4 regions of the Microbacterium luteolum genome follow, and region 4 is predicted to be linked to each of the others. Evidence: predicted binding sites of a transcription regulator. Region 4 holds the regulator's gene; each other region holds the start of a gene.

Evidence for each region. Region 4 encodes LexA, which represses DNA repair genes until DNA is damaged. Its sites were predicted from a motif close to TCGAACANNTGTTCGA; they were not measured.
Region 1: the regulator LexA is predicted to act here: its motif matches at 2,030-2,045, upstream of ABD648_RS09940 (Rv2578c family radical SAM protein).
Region 2: the regulator LexA is predicted to act here: its motif matches at 2,421-2,436, upstream of ABD648_RS19415 (HNH endonuclease signature motif containing protein).
Region 3: the regulator LexA is predicted to act here: its motif matches at 1,934-1,949, upstream of ABD648_RS06030 (HNH endonuclease signature motif containing protein).

The regions. Positions count from the first base shown of each region.
Region 1 covers NZ_BAAAUN010000001.1:2,070,203-2,073,904, reverse strand. The annotation lists gene ABD648_RS09950 (DEAD/DEAH box helicase) at 1-125, shown strand, start outside; gene ABD648_RS09945 (YaeQ family protein) at 327-866, opposite strand; gene ABD648_RS09940 (Rv2578c family radical SAM protein) at 904-2,022, opposite strand; gene ABD648_RS09935 (M15 family metallopeptidase) at 2,159-3,091, shown strand; gene ABD648_RS09930 (acyl-CoA dehydrogenase family protein) at 3,243-3,702, shown strand, end outside.
Region 2 covers NZ_BAAAUN010000002.1:124,107-127,808, reverse strand. The annotation lists gene ABD648_RS19425 (ABC-F family ATP-binding cassette domain-containing protein) at 1-1,375, opposite strand, end outside; gene ABD648_RS19420 (spermidine synthase) at 1,490-2,359, shown strand; gene ABD648_RS19415 (HNH endonuclease signature motif containing protein) at 2,466-3,702, shown strand, end outside.
Region 3 covers NZ_BAAAUN010000001.1:1,227,932-1,231,633, forward strand. The annotation lists gene ABD648_RS06025 (ABC transporter substrate-binding protein) at 1-349, opposite strand, end outside; gene ABD648_RS06030 (HNH endonuclease signature motif containing protein) at 562-1,902, opposite strand; gene ABD648_RS06035 (DMT family transporter) at 2,214-2,582, shown strand; gene ABD648_RS06040 (DMT family transporter) at 2,579-2,902, shown strand; gene ABD648_RS06045 (aldo/keto reductase) at 2,954-3,702, opposite strand, start outside.
Region 4 covers NZ_BAAAUN010000002.1:242,428-246,129, forward strand. The annotation lists gene smpB (SsrA-binding protein SmpB) at 1-291, shown strand, start outside; gene ABD648_RS19990 (alpha/beta hydrolase family protein) at 318-2,183, opposite strand; gene lexA (transcriptional repressor LexA) at 2,325-3,011, opposite strand; gene ABD648_RS20000 (LysM peptidoglycan-binding domain-containing protein) at 3,300-3,680, shown strand.

The sequences.
Region 1 (3,702 bases), on a different contig from region 4:
GTCGCATGACCGAGCTGCTCGACCGGGCCGAGATCGACGCGCCGTTCGAGAACGCGCGTCTCGACGACGACATCATCGAGGAGATCACCGGTCGCATGCCGACCGCTGCGGCTCTCACGAGCTGAGGCGATTGTTCGAGAGGCCCCGTCACCGCTTCGGCGGGGGCGGGGCCTCTCTCGTGTGCGGGGCTCCTGCGGCACAACTTCGGAGATCCTCCCGCGACGCGCCTGCGTCGGAGTCGAACCGGCGGTGTGTCGTCGCGGGATTCCGAAGTTGTGCGGGTCGCGGGTGTCGGGTCCGGGTCGGATGCCGTCGTGATGCGCGACCTAGCCGAGCTCGTGCTCGTGGATGGCCGAGGTCAGGCTGGTGCCGTTGAGGTCGAGGTAGAGCACCTGCTCCGTGACCGTGAGGGTCATGGTGTTGCGTCGCTCGATCAGCGCCGCCGCGGCGTCGATGAAGCCAGGGTCGAAGCTGTAGACACGGATGGCGTCGGACCGGTGGATCTTCTTCCCTGCCCACGGCGCCATGACCTTCGCCGGGTCTCGGTGCGTGTAGACGACGGTGCGCTCGGCGAGGCGGCTGCCGTAGTGCAGACGCTCGGCGTCGGGGGCACCGATCTCGATCCACGCCATGATCGCCCCGGTCATGTCGCGCACGATCACCGCGGGCTCCTCGGTCGACGAGATGCCGTCGCCGAAGGCGATCCCCTCCGCATGCTCGAGGCCGTGGGCCAGGACGCGGGTGACCATGTAGGCGTCGGTCTCGGACGGATGCCGCGCGACGCGCAACGTGTAGTCCTCGTAGACGCCCCGATCGGTGTCGGCCAGTTGGACGTCGAACGTGTGCATCGTGGAGCCGGTAGCCATAACCACCGAGCCTACGCGGCGGCGGCGGCGCGACCGGTCAGAACAGCATCGGCTGCGCGGGGGATGCCGCGCCCGACCTCGTCGTCCGGAATGTGACGGCTGTGCTCGAGGAGCCGGCGCTCTGATCGCCACCCTGACGCCAGATCGACTCGACGTGCCCTTGCCCCGGACGGATTCCGCGCTGCGGATAGTCGTCTTCGTGCCGGCCGTCGAGGCCATGCATGCGGATCAGCGGCCGCGCGCGTTTGGCTAGCCATTGCCGGTAGCCCTTCGGCGCCTCGGCGGAGACGCCGGGATATAGCCCGCGGTACGACGAGACGAGGTCGGGGCGCGCCTCGCCGAGCCACTGGAAGAACCACGGCTTCACCCCAGCGCGGAGGTGCAGGGCTCCGTAGATCACGCTACGGGCTCCGGCGGTCTTGATGCGGGCCAGCGCGTCGTCGATGGCGACGACCGAGTCGGTCATGTGCGGCATGATCGGCATCAGGAACACGGTGACCCGGAATCCGGCATCCGCCAGCGCCCGCACGGTGTCGAGCCGAGCCTGGGTCGTCGGGGCTCCCGGTTCGATCGCCTTCTGCAGGTCGTCGTCGTACATGGCGATCGACATCTGCACGTCGATGGGCACGCGCTCGGCAGCCTTCACGAGCAGCGGGATGTCCCGCCGGATCAGCGTGCCCTTGGTGAGGATCGACATCGGCGTGCCGGACGCCGCGAGCGTCTCGATGATCCCGGGCATCAGCTTGTAGCGCCCCTCGGCCCGCTGGTACGGGTCGGTGTTGGTCCCGAGTGCGACGGTCTCGTGTTGCCAGCTGCCCTTGCGCAGCTCTTTCTCGAGCACCTCGACGACGTTCACCTTGACGACGATCTGCGAGTCGAAGTCGGCGCCCCCATCGAGGTCGAGATACTCGTGTGTTCCGCGGGCGAAGCAGTAGACGCAGGCATGACTGCATCCACGGTACGGGTTGATCGTCCAGGCGAACGGCATGCGCGAAGCGCCCGGAACATGGTTCAACGCGGACTTCGAGAGCACCTCGTGGAACGTCATGCCGGCGAACTCGGGGGTCGTCACCGACCGCAGCACGCTCGACCGGTCTTCGAGACCGGGGAGTGCCGCGGCATCCGTCTCTCCGAGCTTCTGTCCCTGCCAGCGCATGCTTCATTCGAACATGTGAACGAAGTTAACGCAAGCGAGATTCGAAGTAATGTGCCATCATCCACAGATGGCTTGAAGTAGCGGTATGTCGCAACCCGTACTCGCGTGATGGCCGTATCGGGGGAGAATGGGAGCGATGCTTTCCTCGCCGCACGCCCAGCACGCGGCTCCGCGCTCCCCGATCCGCGGTCCCGCACTGCCCATCGGTGTCGCCGTGACCGCGATCGGGATGCTGTTCTCCATCGCGTCCGCACCGATGGACACGTCAGTCGAGCCCGCGTCGATGCCGGAGCCGGTCGCGGTGGTGCAGGTGCCGACGGTGAAGGTGGGCGCGACCATCGCGGCCGATCCGTGCGCCGAGCCCTCGGTGCTGGAGTCTCTCGCGAGCGGCGACGATGCGGCGACGATCGCCGGCTTCGGCGGGGGCGAGAACTTCCGTGCTGCTGTCGTCGCGGGGAATGCGCCGTGCATCTCGCTCAGCGATCCGTCGCGGCTCTGGGTGGTCGTCAACAAGACCCGCCCGCTGGATCCGATCGAGTTCGAGCCTGCGTCGCTGGATTCGGTGCCCCTGCAGATGACGACGCTCTCCGGGCTCGTGCGCTCGGACGTCGCGGTCGCCGTCGGCCAGATGGCCGATGCGGCCTCGGCGTCCGGCGTCGGGGTCATCGGGGCGAACAACGGCTACCGGTCCTACAGCCTGCAGGTGTCGACGTACGATTCGCATGTCCGCGCCGAGGGGCAGGAGGGAGCGGATGCCGGTTCGGCCAGGCCCGGCCACAGCGAGCATCAGACGGGGCTCGCGCTCGACGTCGTCGCGTGCGGAGGGGGCTGCGGAGGGCTCGACGACTTCGGCGCCACGGCGCAGAGCGACTGGGTCGCTGCGCACGCTTGGGAGTACGGGTTCATCGTCCGCTACGAGGGCGTCGGCACCCCGGTGACCGGATATTCGCCCGAGCCGTGGCACCTGCGCTATGTCGGCGTCGACATCGCTGCCGCCTATCACGCGGGCGGATTCCACACGCTCGAGGAGTTCTTCGGGCTGCCCGCGGCGCCCGACTACGCCTACTGACCCGGCCGGACTGCCGGGTTTGCGGCATCCCACAAGCGCGGTACCCAGTGTCACCTTCTGTGGGATGCATTCTCACAATGACCTGCTGTGCGTCGGCATCCGGACATAGAATCGCCGGAGCAATGAGGCACGACACGTTCAGGAGGATCGCATGGAACGCGACATCTACGAAGAGGATCACGAGGCATTCCGCGACCTCGTCAAGGATTTCGTCAAGCGCTACGTCACCAACGAGACGATCGAGAAGTGGAACGCCGACGGCGAGGTCGACCGGGCCACGATGCTCGCCGCGGGCGAGGCCGGGATCATCGGCCTGTCGGTTCCCGAGGAGTTCGGCGGCGCCGGGATGCTGCAGGATTACCGCTTCCGTGCCGTCGTGAACGAAGAGGTCATCGCGGCCGGTGCGGGTTCGCTCGCCGGCGCGTTCGGCATCCAGGATGACCTGGCCGTGCCGTACCTCGTGCACATGGGCACGCAGGAGCAGAAGGAGAAGTGGCTGCCCCGCATGGCCACCGGTGAGGTTGTCGGCGCTCTCGCCATGACCGAGCCCGGTGCCGGATCCGACCTCCGTGGCATCAAGACCACCGCGAAGAAGGTGGACGGCGGCTACA
Region 2 (3,702 bases), 120 kb from region 4:
CGAGCATGTCGGTGTCGAGGTCGTTCGTGGGCTCGTCGAGGATCAGCACGTTGGGCTGGTCGAGCAGCACCAGGAGCAGCTGCAGCCGGCGCTGCTGGCCTCCCGAGAGATCCTTGACCGGCGTCGAGAGCTGCGCGGAGTCGAAGCCGAGCCGCTCGAGCAGCTGACCGGGCGTCAGGTCCTGCGCCTTGGAGCCGGCCCCGAGCGTGTACGAGGTGCGCAGCCGGGAGATCACGATCCGCACGGGCTCGTGCCGCACGTCCTCGAGCTCGTCGAGGCGCTGCGTGAGCGTCTTCACGACCACGGTCTTGCCGCGCTTGACCCGGCCGACGGTCGGCTCGACGGTGCCGGCGATCAGGCCGAGGAGAGTGGACTTGCCGGCGCCGTTGACGCCGAGGATGCCGGTGCGCTCCCCCGGCGCGATGCGCCACTCCACATCGCGCAGGACCACTCTGTCCTGGGTCCCTGAGCTTGTCGAAGGGCTGGGGTAGGTCACCCCGACGTCGAGCAGGTCCACGACGTCCTTGCCGAGCCGCGAGACCGCGAGCGACTGCAGGGAGACCTTGTCGCGGATCTCGGGCACATCGGCGATGAGCTCGTTGGCCGCGTCGATGCGGAACTTGGGCTTGGCGGTGCGCGCGGGCGCACCGCGGCGCAGCCACGCGAGCTCCTTGCGTGCGAGGTTCTGGCGCTTCGCCTCGATCGTGGCGTTCATCCGGTCCCGCTCGACGCGCTGCAGGATGTACGCGGCGTAGCCGCCCTCGAACGGCTCGACGATGCGGTCGTGCACCTCCCACGTCTCGGTGCAGATCTCGTCGAGGAACCAGCGATCGTGAGTGACGACCAGGAGGGCACCGGAGTTCGCGTTCCACCGCCGCTTGAGGTGTCCGGCGAGCCAGGTGATCGCCTCCACGTCGAGGTGGTTGGTGGGCTCGTCGAGGGCGACGACGTCCCAGTCCCCCGCGAGCAGCTTCGCGAGCGAGACACGGCGGCGCTGGCCACCGCTGAGCGAGCCGATCTCGGCATCCCAGGGCAGATCCTTCAGGAGTCCTTCGATCACGTCGCGCACGCGGGCGTCGCCGGCCCATTCGTACTCCGGCATGTCGCCGACCACGGCCTGACTGATCGTGACGTCGTCGGCGAGCGTGTCGGCCTGATCGAGGACGCCGATGCGGATGCCGCCGCGCACGGTGACGCGCCCCGCGCTCGGCTCCTTGGTCCCTGCCAGCATGCCGAGGAGGCTGGACTTGCCGTCACCGTTGCGGCCGACGATGCCGATGCGGTCGCCCTCCTCGATGCCGAGGGTCACGGAGTCGAAGACGACCCTGGTCGGATATTCGAGGTGGAGGCCTTCGGCCCCGAGAAGATGTGCCATGTCCTCTCAAGGGTACTCGCGGTCTCCGACCGGTCTCGCCCGATCTAAGATCGACGGGTGCCAAGGAAACACCGGGTGTTCTCGCTCTCGCTCGACAATCGCAAGGCGAAGCTGGTGCAATCCAGGAAGCGTCCCGGTCGCTACGAGCTCAGCGTCGATGGGATTCCGCAGTCCGTCGTCTCGATGACCGACCCCACCTCCCTCGATTACGCCTACATCCGGCACATCGCCAGAGCGATCGATGCCGCGGCCGAGCCCGGTGAGCCGTTGTTCACCGTGCACCTGGGGGCCGGAGCACTCACGCTGGCACGCTACGTGCAGGCCACCCGTGCCGGGTCGCCTCAACTCGTGGTCGAGTTCGAGCCCACTCTCTATGAAGCGGTGATCGCCGCACTGCCTCTTCCCGCCGGCGCCGACCTGCGAGTCATCTTCGGCGATGCGCGAGTTGTCGCAGACGCGGAGTTTTCCGGCGAGGGGCGATCGTCGGTTCCGTCATCCCCTTCCTCCGCGCTCGGCGCCGCAGCGACGGGCGCCACCGCCGACGACACCGAATGGGTCAATGCGCGCTTCACCGTCGTCGATCTCTGGGATGCCGCCGTCATCAGACACCGTGTGGCCAGCCAGGAGTTCTACCGCCGGGTCGCGGCGCGCTCCGCAGCCGACGGTGTCGTGGCGGTCAACCTGCTCGATGGGCATCCGTTCGAGTATTCACGGCGACAGGCGGCCACCCTGAGCACGGTGTTCGAGCACGTCGCCGTCGTTCTCGAGGCGGAACCGACCGACGATGAAGGACCGCTCAGCAACGTCGTCGTCTTCGCGAGCGATGAGCCGCTGGACATCGTGACCACCCCCGATCTTCTCGGCACGCCGCGACCGCACATGCTCCACGACAGTCGGCTGACGTCATGGATCGCTGAGGCGCGCATCATGACCGACGCCGACGGCACGGACTCCCCCGACCCCGACGACCCCATCTGGGATTAGCGCGGCGCGGCGCGTCAGACGGCGCCGGACTGAACCATGCTCGGCCGCTCGGCCGCCGGGTTAGAACATATTTTCGAATGTCGGTGGTTCCTGGTGTACTGAAGCCATGGAAGCGATGGTCGATGCGACGGATTCCCAGATGGCGGCGCTCGCCGATCTGGTCGCGTCGTTGGCCGCCGCTGAGGCGACGTTGAGCAGCATGCAAGCCGCGCGCGACGGGTTGCTGGCTCTCGCCGGGCGGCTCGCCGTCGACATCGCGCAGCAGGCGCACCACCCCGATGGCGCGGACATGACGATCCGTTCCGTCGCCGCCGAGATCGGTGCCGTGCAGCGCGTGAGCGACCGGACCGTCGAGCGGCGGATGTCCGACGCGTCGTGGCTGGTCGACCGCTTCCCGTCGGTCTGGCACGCACAGGGTGAAGGGCGGATCAGCGCGGCGCACTCGCGGGTCATCGTCGACGCCGGGGCGCATCTCGACGACGAGGCGGATCGCGTGGACTACGCCGCGGAGGTCATCGAGGCCGCGGCCGTCGAGTCGCCGAATCGTCTGCGACGTATCGCCCGACGGATCGCGGAGAAGTACCAGAAGCGCACCGTGACGGAGCGGCATCGCGAGGCCCGCGAGAAGCGGCGGGTGTGGATCAAGGATGGCGACGACGGCATGGCCGAACTCGGCATGCACGGCTCCGCAGCCGTGGTGCACGGCATGTTCGACCGGCTCTCGCAGATGGCGCACGCCCTCAAGGAGGAGAACGTCAAAGCGGCGAAGGGGACGGACAGCGTCCGAGACGAACGCACGATCGATCAGTTGCGTGCCGATCTGCTCGCCGACCTCGTCCTCACCGGCGCCCCAACCGCGCACGACACCGAAGACGGGCTGCTCGAAGCGATTCACGCCAGGGTCGAGGTCACCGTACCCGCATCGTCTCTGATGAACGGCGAGACGACCTCCTCGGCGGGCCGGTGCTCCCCTCCGGCCGAGCTGGACGGCACGATGCCGCTCGATTCGTGGACCGTCCGCTTCTTCGCCGCGACCGCAGGGGGTTGGGATCGCGTCTTCACGCATCCGACCAGCGGCGCGATGCTTTCCGTCGACCGCTATCGTCCCAGCGAACAACTCCGACGACATCTCCGGGCGCGAGACCAACGATGTCGTTTTCCGACCTGCGGTCTGGCGGCACGAAAATGCGACGTCGATCACAACGTCGCCGCAGCCGCAGGAGGGGCCACCTCCCACGAGAACCTCGCGGCGTTCTGCCGACGGCATCACATGCTGAAGCACCATTCGCCATGGCACGTCCGACAGGGACCGGGCGGAGTTCTCGAATGGACCAGCCCGACAG
Region 3 (3,702 bases), on a different contig from region 4:
CGTCGACCGGGGTTCCGTCGCTGAACACCGCGTCGGTCCGGATGTCGAGGTCGATGCTCAGATCGTCGTCGGCGACGGTCCATTCGGTCGCGAGCGACGGGATGGGCGCTCCGTCCGCGTCGAGTGCGATCAGGGCGTCGTAGACCGCGGAGAGGTAGGGACCGTCGAAGCCGATGTCGGCGAGCGACGGATCCCAGGAGGTGACGTCGAGGAAGTTGCCGATGTTGAGAGCGTCGGGTCCTTCGGCACCGCTGCCGTCGGACGGTGACGGAGACGTTCCGCCGCTGCAGCTGGTGAGCGCGAGGGTCGCGGCCACTGCCGCGGCAAGCGCGAGGGGCATTCGTTTCATGGTTCCTTCTCTCGGATGCAGGGAGGGTGAAGAAGGGTTCGAAGAGCCGCTGGCCGGAGAGCCGGATCCGACGCCACTTCGATGTGTCGTGCTGGTTAGTCTACATGCGTGGAAAAAGAGTGCAAGGGCATGACTGGCCGGTCTCGGCATCCGCCATGCCCGGTCGCGCACACGGCTTGTCCGAGCGCGCAGACCTGCCACCGCTGTGCCGCTCAGGCGGCGATGTCGAATCGCGCCCGCCCACCCAGGCGCGGTGTGCGGGCGGGATCGATGTAGCGGGGTGGGGTGAACCAGACCCGGGCGGTGGTCCCGGTGCCGTCGATGTGGATGTCCCATCCGTTGTCGTGGATGCGGTGGTGGCAGGTCTCGCAGAGCAGCACCCCGTTGGTGAGGTCGGTGGGTCCGTGGTCGCGTTGCCACCACCGGATGTGGTGGGCTTTCGTCATCTCCGGTGGGAGTCCGCACATCGCGCACCCGCCGTCCCGTTCCACCAGGGCGAGGCGTTGCGGGCGGGTGAAGAGGCGTTTCTCCCGACCCCAGTCGAGGATCTCGCTGCGCCCGCCCATGACCCACGGGATCACCCCGCCCCCGGCGGCCATCCGCCGCGCCGCCCCGGCGCTGACGGGCTGGTCGAGTCCGTCGATCGTCGCCGACCCGGTCCCCGACTGGAGGTTGTCGAGAGTGACCCGCACCACGATGGTCGCTCCGGCGAGCGGCACCCGGGATTCGCATCCGAGGACGTGCGCGCAGAACACCGCGAGAGCATCGGCCTGGATCATCGACACCGTGCGGCGATCCGCATCCGCCGCCCCCGGATCCGGGGCATCCTTCCGGGCAGCGAACGCGGCGGACACGAATCCGCGGATCGCGGTCACCACCGGTGCCGCGGTCTCCGCATCGAGGACCGCGTTCAGGTGCACCATCCCGTCGCGTTCGAAGATCGTCAGCGATCTCTTCGCCCGCTTCTCCTCCTCCTTCGGCTCCACCCCGTCCGGGTCCAACCAGGCCTCCGCCCGCGTGATCAGCCTCCGCAACTCATCCAGCCCCAACCCGACCGCACGTTCGGTGAGCAGCGCCTCCGCCTCGGCAATGCGTTCCACTCCCGCCACCACCCGGCACCGGTCCAGCAGGGCGACGATCAGCGCTTCGGCCGGTACTCCGATCACCCCGGTAGCCAACGCCGCCCGCAGCACTTCATACCGGGCCGGCAACCTCCCACCGAGTAGATCCGTGCGGGGAGCGGTCGCCTCCCCCACTTTCACCAACCGGGACGCATCCCCCGACGACACCCCCGTGGTCGCGGCGATCAACTTCGCCGCCGACCGGAACCCGTGCTCTTTCGCCAGGCTCCCCGATCCGAGCTCGGCCCGCGACTCGTGAGAGATCCGTGCGGCCACATCGACATGCGCGGCATCCAGTTGACGCTGCACCACCCCGATCGTCGCCTCCACCGCGATCAACTGCTCCCGCGTCAACCCCGTCGCGTCATCCGCGCTCGCCCACACCGCATCGAGACGGGTGACCGCCTCCAACAATCCAGTGAGCTTCGACATACCCCCAGTTTACCGCGCGTCCACCCGACTTTCGAAGCTTTGTTCGATCCCATACCGGCCTATCGGCATATCGTGAAAGCACGGATCGTCAACCCAAACACGGACTCAATCCCTCCGAGTAGAGCCTCGCGACGGACCGTTCGCGGCCGACGTCGCTCACAGACGCGTGACAGCGGAAGCCGCACGGCCAACCGCAGCCGACGTCAGCAATCGAGGCCCCTCGCCTTCCGCAGCAGACATCGCCCGGCTTGCGGGAATCCCGCGAGACCCGCCCACGTTGTCCCCTTCGGACACCCCGAGGAAGGCGCACGATGACCACTCCGCCCCGCCGTTCGGCCTGGCCCCCGCTGCTGGTCGCCATCGCGCTCGAGGTGTCGGCGACTCTCGCGCTGCGTGCAGCCGAGGGCTTCACGCATCCGCTCTGGCTCATCGTCGTGGCAATCGGCTACAGCGGCTCTCTCTGGCTGCTGTCGATCGTCCTCGATCGCGGCATGCCGGTGGGTGTCGCGTACGGCATCTGGTCGGCGATCGGCGTGGTGCTCACGGCCGTGCTCGGGACCGTTCTGTTCGGCGAGCTCCTCGGGCCCGTGCAGATCATCGGTGTCGGCGTGATCGTGATGGGCGTGCTGCTGGTCGAGCTCGGCTCTCACAAGCGCGAGCCGGCGAAGGCCACCTCGTGACCTGGCTGCTGCTGGCCCTCGCGATCGCGAGCGAGGTCACCGCGACGTTGAGCCTGCGCGCTTCCGAGGGGCTTCGCCGCAAACGCTGGATCCCCGTGATCGTCGTGGGCTACCTCGCCGCATTCACCCTGCTCGGCACGATCCTCGCGATGGGGATGCCGGTCGGCGTGGCCTACGGCATCTGGGCCGCCGCCGGCGTGGCCCTCACCGCCGTGCTCGGTCGAGTGATCTTCAAGGACCACTTCTCCGCCATGATGGCGATCGGCGTCGCCCTGATCGCGGTCGGAGTGGCTCTCATCGAATTCGGCGGCGCGCACTGACGCACGCCCGCTGACGCACGCCCACTGACGCGCACGGCGCCCGCCGCGGGGTCACCACGCCCCGTCGGCCCTCACATCCCGGTCGACCCCGCAATCGGCGAGCGCGGCTCGCACCTCCGCACCGTGGTCGCGAGCCAGCGCCAGCGCGGCGTGATTCTGCTCCAGCTGATCGAGGCGGGAGGCACCGAAGAGGACGTTCGCCGTCGCCGGATTGGACAGGCAGAAGGCGATGCCGAGCGCGGCGGGAGAGACGCCGAATTCCCCCGCGACGCGCTCGATCTCCGGGTAGATCGCCGCGATCTGCTCGCGGATGCCGCCGACATCGGCGCCGATCTTCCGCTGCGGCGCGCGACCGGTGGCGAGGATGCCGCCCTCGAACACATCGGACGCCTGCAGGGTCAGCGTGCCGTCCGCGAACAGCGGTCCGTACGCCTGCCCCTCCGCCATCGAGCGCCGAGCGATGCCGTACTTCAGCTGCGCGAACACGGGACCCGCGACCCCCTGGGTCGCAGCCTCGGCCAAGGCATCCCGCGTGTGCTCGATCCGCCAGTTGTTGATGCCCCAGGAGTCGAGCAGCCCCTCCCCGATCAGTTCGCTCACGTCGGCGACCAGGCGCGGCATGTCGGGCGCGTCGATGTAGTCGCCCACCACGAGCGTGTCGAATCGATCCAGGCCGGCACGATCGAGGGACTCGACGATCTGCGCCCGGAATCCCTGGTTCGGCCAGTCCCACAGCCAGAGCTTGCCGCACAGGACGATCTCGGAGCGGTCCACTCCGCTCCTCCGGAGCGCCTCCCCGA
Region 4 (3,702 bases):
TCCGTGCACATCCCGGAGTACTCGCAGGGGCACTGGACCAACCACTCCGCGAAGCGCATCCGCAAGCTGCTGCTGCATCGCGCGGAGATCGAGAAGATCGCCCACGCCGTCTCGGCCGGCGGCTACACGCTGATCCCGCTGAAGCTCTACTTCTCCGACGGTCGCGCCAAGGTCGAGATCGCTCTCGCCAAGGGCAAGCGCGAGTTCGACAAGCGGCAGACCCTGCGCGAGCGTCAGGACACGCGCGAGGCCGACCGGGCCATGCGTCTGCGCAACCGCGTCGGCGAGTAGTCGAGCGCCTCAGACGGCCCCGCGCTTCAGAGGCTCGGGGTGAAGGCGAACACCCGCCCAAGGAACGCCAGTTCGCGTTCCAGCGCGTTCACGATGGTCGTCCCGCTGCGGAACCCGTGCCCTTCGCCGGGATAGACGACGTATTCGTGATCGATGCCGTTGGCGGCGAGTGCGTCGCGGATCGCCTCCGACTGCGCGGGCGGCACCACGCGGTCGTCTCCGCCCTGCATCAGCATCACGGGAACGTCGATGCGTTCCGCGTGCGTGAGGGGTGAACGCTCGATGTAGAGAGCTTCGGCCTCCGGAAGCGGGCCGACGAGTCCGGTGATGTAGTGCTCCTCGAAGCCGTGCGAGTGCTCCGCGAGCATCCGGAGGTCCGCGACGCCGTAGCGGCTGATCCCGGCGGCGAACGTGCCTCCGCGCACCAGCGCCGAGAGGACGGTCCAGCCCCCTGCCGAGCTTCCGCGGATCGCGATGCGCGAGGGATCGGCGAGACCCGCGTCCGCGAGGCCCCGCGCGGCGGCGATCACGTCGTCGACGTCGACGACGCCCCACTGCCCGTGCAGGCGGTCGCGGTAGGCGCGACCGTAGCCGGTGGAGCCTCCGTAGTTGACGTCGAGCACGCCGATGCCGCGGCTCGTGTAGAAGGCGATCGCGGCGGACGCGGCGCCGGTGACGTGCGCCGTCGGACCCCCGTGCACGAAGACCACGTACGGAGGCAGCTCTCCCGCCGGCGCCGCGGCCTCGGGGTTGGCCGGCGCGTATGCGAACGCGTGCACCGGGCCATGGGCTCCCTCCACGAGGATCGGTGCGGCCGGCGGCATCCAGGCCGTGTCGACCGGTTCTCCGCCCGTCACGGCGACCGTCTCGCCGGAGTCCAGGTCGACGCACCAGACGCCGGGCGTCGTCGTCGAGCTGTTGCCGGAGAGCAGCACGCGCGAGCCGGACACGTCGTCGACGCTCACATGGCCGTCGCAGGGGACATCGAGTGTGCGGGTGGTGCCGTCAGCGGCGATCTCGACGACCTCATCGCGGCCGTTCGTACGCACGGCGACGATGCGGCCGTCGTCGAGGGGCTGGTACCAGCGGTTGCCGAGCACCCAGAGGCCGTAGCCGGTGTCGGCGTCGCTCGAAGTGATCGCCTCCGGAGTGTTCACACGCGCCAGCGGGTCCAGGGACAGACGCTGCAACTGCCAGCGGCCGGTCGGGTCGTCGGCGTAGAGCAGCTCGGTGTCGCTGAGCCATTCGGGCTGGAGGGCGGCGGTGGTCGAGACCGATGCGAACGACTGGTTCTCGATCGTCGTGACCGACAGGAGTGCACTCTCCCACGGCATCCGCACCCCGCTCCACTCGACCCACGCGATCCGTGCCCCATCGGGGGAGAGAGCGGGATGCACGAAGAACGCACTGCCCTGCACCAGGACGCCGATCGCCGTCGGATCGTCCGCCGCAGACCCGTCCGTCGGGATCTCCACGATCCCGCGGATCTGCGGATCTCCCCGAAGGTCCTCCCGCACGGCGAGAAGGCGCCCCTGCTGCAGGCTGAGCCCACCGTGCGATGGCCCCGCGGCGGTGAGCGGCATCGGCGCTGCACCGGGCACGAGCCGGTACACGCGCTGGTCGCCCGCGTCGACGAAGTACAGCGTGCCATCGGCATCCGCCGTCCAGGCACCGCCCCCGTACTCGTGCACGCGCGACCGCGCACTCCACGGCGCGGGGAGGATCACCGCGCCGCTCGAGCTGCGGACGGTCACGCGCCCTCCCTCGGCAGGGACCGACTCGCCCCACCAGATCTCCGAGCCGACGAACCGTGCGCCGTCGATGCGAGGAGCGGATGCCGCGACGGATGCGGCGGAGAAGGGGGAAGGCCAGGAACCGTACGGTGACGACATGTTTCGAGCCTAGGCGGCATGCGCTGCGGCGCGTGAGCTGTGCATGTCCGGGCACGCTGTGAAAGCGAAAGCCGCCCTTCTGAACGTCCAGGAGGGCGGCTTTCGTGGTCGTGATCGACGGATGCCGGTCGGCCATGCCGGTCAGACCGCGCGGAGCACCGCCACGACCTTGCCGAGCACGGTGGCCTCGTCGCCGAGGATGGGCTCGAACGCGGAGTTGCGGGGGAGCAGCCAGGTGTGCCCGTCGCGGCGGCGGAAGGTCTTCACCGTCGCCTCGTCGTCGAGCATGGCGGCGACGATCTCGCCGTTCTCCGCGCTGTTCTGCGCGCGGATGACGACCCAGTCGCCGTCGCAGATCGCCGCATCGATCATCGACTCGCCGGAGACCTTGAGCATGAAGAGGTCGCCCTTGCCCACGAGCTGGCGGGGGAGAGGGAAGATCTCCTCGACCTGCTGCTCCGCGGTGATGGGTACGCCCGCCGCGATCCGGCCGACGAGGGGGACGAGTGCGGCGTCACCGACGGGCGTGGCCACGTCTGCCGGGTTCTCGCCGCTCGTGCCGGGAAGGTCGATCAGCACCTCCATCGCGCGGGTCTTGCCGGGGTCGCGGCGCAGGTAGCCGCTCAGCTCGAGCTGACCGAGCTGGTGGGTCACGCTCGAGAGCGACTTGAGCCCGACCGCGTCGCCGATCTCGCGCATGCTCGGCGGGTAGCCGTGGTGGGCGATGGAGGTCTGGATGACCTCGAGGATCGCCATCTGCTTCGGGCTGAGGCTCTTCCGACGGCGCGTCCGAGGAGCCTCCTGCTCCGGGGCTGAGTTCTCGCTCATGATGCTCCTTCAGTACGCGATCCGACGTTCCTCTTCGAATGTCGGAGGCCCGTGGTGGGGTGTTCTTATCGAAACCGTATCCGAGTATCGGGCTGATCTGGAAGATCTGTTCGAGCGTGTCGGAAGATTCGGGGATCCGATTTCGAAGAACAGTTGACAGATGTTCGAACTCGAAGATATCTTCGGAACGTAGCTTCGCATTCACGGCTCCCGGCCGAGACGCGAATGCGAACGCTACGCCAACTTCACCGCCGGCCCAGCCGACGGGGACAGGGTAAGGAGCCCGACATGAGCAGCATCAGCATCAGCACCGCAGCGGTCATCCCGGCACGTCCGGCGACGCGGTCGCGGTTGCGACTGACCGCTCGTGGCCGTGGCGTCCTGCTGGCCGTCGCCGCGGTTCCGCTCGCGATCGGCATCGCGGTCGCAGCGATCAGTGGTGGTAGCGCCATCGCCGCGAGCGACGACACCGCAGGCAGCTTCGGCACGGCCGACTTCCAGACGGTGACGGTCCTCCCGGGCGATACGCTCTGGTCGATCGCGAACACGGTCGCCCCGACCGCCGACCCGCGCGATGTGATCGGCGAGATCAGCCGGCTCAACATGCTGCGCGGTGGAGCACTGCAGATCGGCCAGGAGCTCGCGATCCCGGCGCAGTACGCGGACTGACGTCACGCGGTGGGCACGCGGC